Regions from separate parts of the Pseudomonas sp. GW821-FHT09C10 genome, predicted to be linked through region 2. Evidence: predicted binding sites of a transcription regulator. Region 2 holds the regulator's gene; the other holds the start of a gene.
What was found. The regulator sigma-54, encoded in region 2, starts transcription at its own class of promoters, with help from an activator protein. The targets are predictions, from matches to a motif close to ANTGGCATNNANNTTGCTNT.
Positions count from the first base shown of each region.

Region 1: a site for sigma-54 is predicted at 2,025-2,044, ahead of nirB (nitrite reductase large subunit NirB). Genes of this name have one in related genera too.

Region 1 covers NZ_JBWKPE010000001.1:710,578-713,987, reverse strand. Annotated here, with positions in the region: gene AC07OT_RS03300 (bifunctional nitrate reductase/sulfite reductase flavoprotein subunit alpha) at 1-1,516, opposite strand, end outside; gene nirB (nitrite reductase large subunit NirB) at 2,222-3,410, shown strand, end outside.
Region 2 covers NZ_JBWKPE010000002.1:441,651-445,060, forward strand. Annotated here, with positions in the region: gene lptB (LPS export ABC transporter ATP-binding protein) at 1-548, shown strand, start outside; gene AC07OT_RS05790 (RNA polymerase factor sigma-54) at 746-2,239, shown strand; gene hpf (ribosome hibernation-promoting factor, HPF/YfiA family) at 2,315-2,620, shown strand; gene ptsN (PTS IIA-like nitrogen regulatory protein PtsN) at 2,631-3,095, shown strand; gene rapZ (RNase adapter RapZ) at 3,098-3,410, shown strand, end outside.

The DNA.
Region 1 (3,410 bases), on a different contig from region 2:
CGAAGACCTCGGCGGCGCTGGCATAGGTGAAGGCTTCGGCAAAGCCCATCTCGCAAGCGACCCTGGCGATGATCTGCCAGTCGGGCAAGGTCTGGCCCGGTGGTTCGACGGCTTTTTGCATCAGGGTCAGGTTGCGCTCGGAGTTGATCATCACCCCTTCGGCCTCGGCCCACAGCGCGCCGGGCAGCAGGATGTCGGCGTAGCGGTTGGTCTCGGTGTCGAGGAAGGCATCCTGGGTAATCACCAGTTCGGCGGCTTGCAGGCCTTCGATGACCTTGCGGCGATTGGGCGCGCTGGCCACCGGGTTGGTGCAGATGATCCAGCAGGCTTTGATCTTCCCCGCGCTCATCTGCTCGAACAGCGCCACGGTGCCGCCGCCGACCTGGCGCGGCAGGCTGCCTGGGGGGATCTGCCAGAGGTCTTCGATAAATGCGCGGTCGGCTTCCACCAGCACCGAGCGCTGCCCCGGCAGGCCCGGGCCCATGTAGCCCATCTCACGGCCGCCCATTGCGTTGGGCTGGCCGGTGAGGGAAAACGGTCCGCTGCCGGGGCGGCAGATGGCGCCGGTGGCCAGGTGCAGGTTGCACAGGGCGTTGGTGTTCCAGGTGCCGTGGGTGCTTTGGTTGAGGCCCATGGTCCAGCAGCTCATCCACTCGGCGGCCGCGCCTATCCAGTCGGCAGCCTGGCGGATATCCGCTTCGGCCAGGCCGGTGATCTCGGCGACCGTATGCGGCGGGTAGTCCTCGAGAAAGCCGGGCATGGCCTCCCAGCCCTCGGTGAACGCGGCAATGAACGCCGGGTCGGTGTGGCCGTTCTTGACCAGCAGGTGCAACAGGCCATTGAGCAGGGCGAGGTCGGTGCCGGGTTTGATCGGCAGGTACAGGCCTGCCTTGTCCGCCGTGGCACTGCGCCGTGGGTCGACCACGATCAGCTTCGCCCCGGCCTTGACCCGGTCCATCATGCGCAGGAACAGGATCGGGTGACAGTCGGCCATATTGGCGCCGATCACGAAGAACAGGTCGGCACGGTCGAAGTCTTCATAGGAGCCCGGCGGCCCGTCCGAGCCCAGGGACAGCTTGTAGCCGCTGCCAGCGCTGGCCATGCACAGGCGCGAGTTGGACTCGACGTTGTGGGTGCGCACAAAGCCCTTGGCCAGTTTATTGATCAGGTACTGGGCCTCCAGGGACATTTGCCCTGACACATAAAAGGACAGGGCATCCGGCCCGTGGCTGTCGAGGATGCCGCGCAGGCGCCCGGCAGTTTCGCTGATGGCGGTGTCCATGGCGATGCGCACCGGGTCGTGGTCACGCTTTTCACGCAGGTAGGCGTTCTCCATCCGCCCGGACTCGGCGATGGCCTGCCCGCAGGTGGTGCCTTTGGTGCACAGGCGGCCGAAGTTGGTGGGGTGGGCCTTGTCACCGATGACCTTGACCACCTTATTGTGCTCGACCTGCATGATGATGCCGCAGCCCACACCACAATAGGGACACACACTGCGTACGCTTTGGTTTGCCATCCGTCACCCTCGAAACTTTTTCTGCCCGCCAACAAAAAAGCGCCCTGCAACCCTCCGTTGGAAACGGGGATTGCACGGCGCCTTTGTCGTGAATGGGCAATCAGCGTTGACTGCTCTGTGTGTGTTCCTAGCAAGTCACGCGCCAATTTCTTAAGCACGGGCAAATTGTGGCAAGCCAGCTTGTTGTGGTGAGCGGGATTACTGTGGTGAGCGGGCTTGCTGTGGTGAGCGGGCTTGCCCCGCGCTGGGCTGCGCAGCAGCCCTAAACCCAGGCGCCTCAGTCCTTACAGGAAGTAAGCAGCGGCAGTGATGGGGCGGCTTCGCCACCCAGCGCGGGGCAAGCCCGCTCACCACAACAAGCCCGCTCGCCGCAAAGACTTCTGTGACCCTTTGATTTGTATCCGGGAATGCACTTTTTTGTCGCGGGATGCACCAGTTGGAGGCGCTGAAGTGTGCATTCAGACTCGATAAGTGCCGCTGGAAGGCATCGCAGTAAGGCTCGCGACCAATTGGCACAGACCCTGCTAGCTCCCCCTCAACCCACCTCGGTCAACGACGATCGACAACAGGGGTATAAAGCGGTAGATCCGGCGCAGTCGCCGATCCGATCCCGCATAAGAACAGGCAAAGGCGCCTGGAACCGCAAGGTTTCAGGCGTTTTTTTTTTGCTTTTTAAACCGTGATGAACGTTGTCGGGTGCTTGCTATGAACAAACAGATGAAAACCCTGATCGTCGTCGGCAATGGCATGGTCGGCCACCATTGCGTGGAGCAATTGATCGAACGCGGCGCGCTGGATCACTACCGGTTGCACGTGTTCAGCGAAGAGCCGATGCGTGCCTATGACCGCGTGCATCTTTCCGAGTATTTCACCGGCCGCGATGCCGAGTCCCTGGCGTTGTCGGACGCTGCGTTGTACCAGACACCGGGTGTGACCCTGCACCTGGGTGTACCGGTGCTGGAGATCGACCGCGAACGCTGTGAAGTGATCACCGCCCAGGGCTGCGTGGGCTACGACAAGCTGGTGCTGGCCACCGGTTCCTATCCGTTCGTGCCGCCGATCGAGGGCGCCGAAGGCGACTCGCGGCTGGTGTATCGCACCCTGGAAGACCTCGACGCCATCCGTGCCGCAGCCGCCAATGCGCGCCGTGGTGTGGTGGTGGGCGGTGGCCTGCTCGGCCTGGAAGCCGCCAACGCCCTGAAAAGCCTGGGCCTGGAAGCCCATGTGGTGGAGTTCGCGCCGCGCTTGATGCCGGTGCAGCTGGATGATTTTGGCGGCCTGGCCCTCAAGGCCCAGATCGAGCGGCTGGGCGTCGGTGTGCATCTGTCCCGCGCAACCCAGTCGATCAGTGCCGGCGAGCAGTACCGCTATCGCATGAACTTTGCCAATGACGAGTTCCTTGAGACTGACCTGATTGTGTTCTCCGCCGGGATCCGCGCCCAGGACGCCCTGGCTCGCCAGGCCGGCCTGGACATTGGCCCGCGCGGCGGCGTGGTGATCAACGACGAGTGCTTGAGCTGCGACCCCAACATCTATGCGATTGGCGAATGCGCTTCCTGGAACGGCAGCCTGTTCGGCCTGGTTGCGCCGGGTTACCAAATGGCCCGTGGCGTCGCCGCGCTGTTGTGCGAGCACAGCGCCGAGCCGTTTGTCGGCGCCGACATGTCCACCAAGCTCAAGTTGCTGGGCGTGGACGTGGGCTCCATCGGCGACGCCCACGCCCATACACCGGGTGCGCGCAGCTACCAGTTCATCGACGAGGCGACTGCCAGCTATCGGCGCCTGGTGGTGGATGCGAGCGGCAAACACGTGATCGGCGCGGTGCTGGTCGGCGACAACAGCTACTACGACACCTTGCTGCAATACATGCAGAACAGCATCGCGCTGCCGGCCG
Region 2 (3,410 bases):
TATTGATCGACGACCTGGATGTGAGCCACCAGCCAATGCACGGTCGCGCCCGTGCAGGTATCGGCTATCTTCCGCAGGAAGCGTCGATCTTCCGCAAGCTGTCGGTATCCGACAACATCATGGCCATCCTTGAAACCCGCAAGGAACTCGACCGTGACGGCCGCCGCAAAGAACTGGAAAGCCTGCTGCAGGAATTCCACATCAACCACATTCGCGACAACCTTGGCATGAGCCTGTCCGGTGGTGAGCGTCGTCGCGTGGAAATCGCCCGCGCCCTGGCCACTGCCCCCAAGTTCATCCTGCTGGACGAGCCGTTTGCCGGCGTCGACCCCATCTCAGTCGGCGACATCAAGCAGATCATCCACCACCTCAAGGCCAAGGGCATCGGCGTACTGATCACTGACCACAACGTGCGTGAGACCCTCGATATCTGCGAAACCGCGTATATCGTCAACGATGGCCAGCTGATCGCCGAAGGCGACTCTGCCACCATCCTGGCCAACGAATTGGTCAAGGAAGTGTACCTGGGTCACGAGTTCCGCCTGTAAGGCCGCCTGCAACAACAAGGCGGTGGCAGGTCGTTTGCCCGATGCGCGGGAGTCAATGAAAACCTCCGGATTTTTATTGTTACCGCGCTCTAGGCAAAGCCCCCGATATCAGGCATATAATTTGCTTATGTTTGGCGCTCACGCGCCCTGTCGTGGATGGCGCATTGCGCCGGCGAATAAGGTGTTAAGCCCCTGCCATGAAACCATCGCTAGTCCTGAGAATGGGCCAGCAGCTGACGATGACACCGCAGCTGCAACAGGCCATCCGCCTGCTCCAATTGTCGACCCTGGACCTGCAACAGGAAATCCAGGAGGCCCTGGAGTCCAATCCGATGCTCGAACGCCAGGAAGAAGGCGACGACTTCGATAATGCAGACCCACTGGCCGACAACATCGAGCAAAAACCCAATTCCGACGTACAGGAACCCTCCTACCAGGAAACCGCCCCCACGGTGGATAACCTTGAGGAAGGCGATTGGAACGAACGCATTCCCAACGAACTCCCGGTGGACACCGCCTGGGAGGACGTCTACCAGACCAGCGCCAGCAGCCTGCCCAGCAATGACGATGACGAGTGGGACTTCACCACCCGTACTTCCGCCGGCGAGAGCCTGCAGAGCCATCTGCTGTGGCAATTGAACCTCGCGCCGATGTCGGACACCGATCGCCTGATCGCCGTGACCCTGATCGACTGCATCAATAACCAGGGTTACCTGGACGAGACGCTCGAAGAGATTCTCGAGGCCTTCGACCCGGAACTGGACATCGAGCTGGACGAAATTGAAGCGGTCCTGCACCGCATCCAACAATTCGAGCCCGCCGGCATTGGTGCCCGCACCCTGAGCGAATGCCTGCTGCTTCAACTGCGCCAGCTGCCCGCCAAGACCCCTTGGCTCGCAGAGGCCCAGCGTTTGGTCACCGACTACATCGACCTGCTGGGCAGCCGCGACTACAGCCAGTTGATGCGGCGCATGAAGCTCAAGGAAGACGACCTGCGCCAGGTCATCGAGCTGGTGCAAAGCCTCAACCCGCGTCCAGGCTCGCAGATCGAGTCCAGCGAAGCCGAATACGTCGTTCCCGACGTGATCGTGCGCAAGGACAACGAGCGCTGGTTGGTGGAACTGAACCAGGAGTCGGTGCCGCGCCTGCGGGTCAACCCGCAATATGCCGGTTTTGTGCGCCGTGCCGACACCAGCGCCGACAACACCTTCATGCGCAACCAGTTGCAGGAAGCGCGTTGGTTCATCAAGAGCCTGCAAAGCCGCAACGAAACCCTGATGAAAGTGGCCACCCAGATCGTCGAGCATCAGCGCGGCTTCCTGGAATATGGTGACGAGGCGATGAAACCGCTGGTCCTGCACGACATCGCAGAAGCGGTGGGCATGCACGAATCGACGATTTCCCGGGTGACCACACAAAAATTCATGCATACCCCACGGGGCATATATGAGCTGAAATACTTTTTCTCCAGCCATGTCAGCACATCCGAAGGCGGCGAATGCTCGTCCACGGCGATCCGCGCAATCATCAAAAAACTGGTTGCTGCGGAAAATCAGAAAAAGCCGTTGAGTGACAGCAAGATCGCTGGTTTACTGGAGGCACAAGGCATTCAGGTCGCCCGTCGAACCGTCGCCAAGTACCGCGAGTCCCTAGGGATCGCGCCTTCCAGCGAGCGTAAGCGTTTGATGTGACGGGCGGGCCACAGCGTTCCAGTGGCGGGTATTCCTACCCGCCGCTTTATGCACTGGCAACGAAGGAGAAGCTGTATGCAAGTCAACATCAGTGGACACCAACTGGAAGTTACCAAGCCCCTGCGCGAGTACACCGAGAGCAAGCTGAACAAGCTTGCGGGGCATTTTGACAAGATCACCAACGTGCAGGTCATCATGGAGGTCGACAAGCTCAAGCAGAAAATCGAGGCCACCCTGCACGTGCCGAATGCCAAGCTCGTTGCCAATGCGGAACATGAAGACATGTACGCGGCGATCGACTCGCTCTACGACAAGCTGGACCGCCAACTCATAAAGCATAAGGAAAAGAATCTGCACCTGATGCAAGGTACAGGTCGTTAACTCTCCCCCCATGATCCGACTTGAAACCATCCTGACCCCCGGCCGTTCCCTCGTGAACGTGCCGGGCGGCAGCAAGAAGAAAGCCCTCGAACAAATTGCCAACCTGATCAGCAGCCAAGTGCCTGAGCTGGAGATGCAAGATGTCTTTGAGGCTCTGATTGCCCGTGAAAAACTCGGCTCCACCGGTTTTGGCAACGGCATCGCCATTCCCCACTGCCGCCTCAAAGGCTGCGAAACACCTGTCAGCGCCCTGCTGCACCTGGACGCACCTATCGATTTCGACGCGATCGACGGCGCCCCGGTAGACCTGCTGTTTGTTCTGCTGGTCCCACAGGCTGCCACCGACGCACACCTGGAACTGCTTAGGCAGATCGCAAGCATGCTCGACCGCAAGGAAGTACGCGACAAACTGCGCAGTGCCAGTAGCAACGAGGCGCTGTACCAAGTTGTCCTGGATGAACAAAACGGGCAGTAATCATGCGTTTGATCATCGTCAGCGGCCGCTCCGGCTCGGGTAAAAGTACCGCCCTCAACGTCCTTGAGGACAACGGCTTCTATTGCATCGACAACCTGCCCGCCGGTCTGCTCCCGGAATTGGCGGAGCGAGCACTGATCCATACCGAATTGGCACAACCCCTAGTCGCGGTTTCGATTGACGCCCGCAACCTGCCGAGCCACCTCACACGCTTTCCGGAATTGCTCGAAGAGGTGCGCGCCAAGCACATTCATTGCGATGTGCTGTATCTGGACGCCGACGAAGAAACCCTGCTCAAGCGCTTCTCAGAGACCC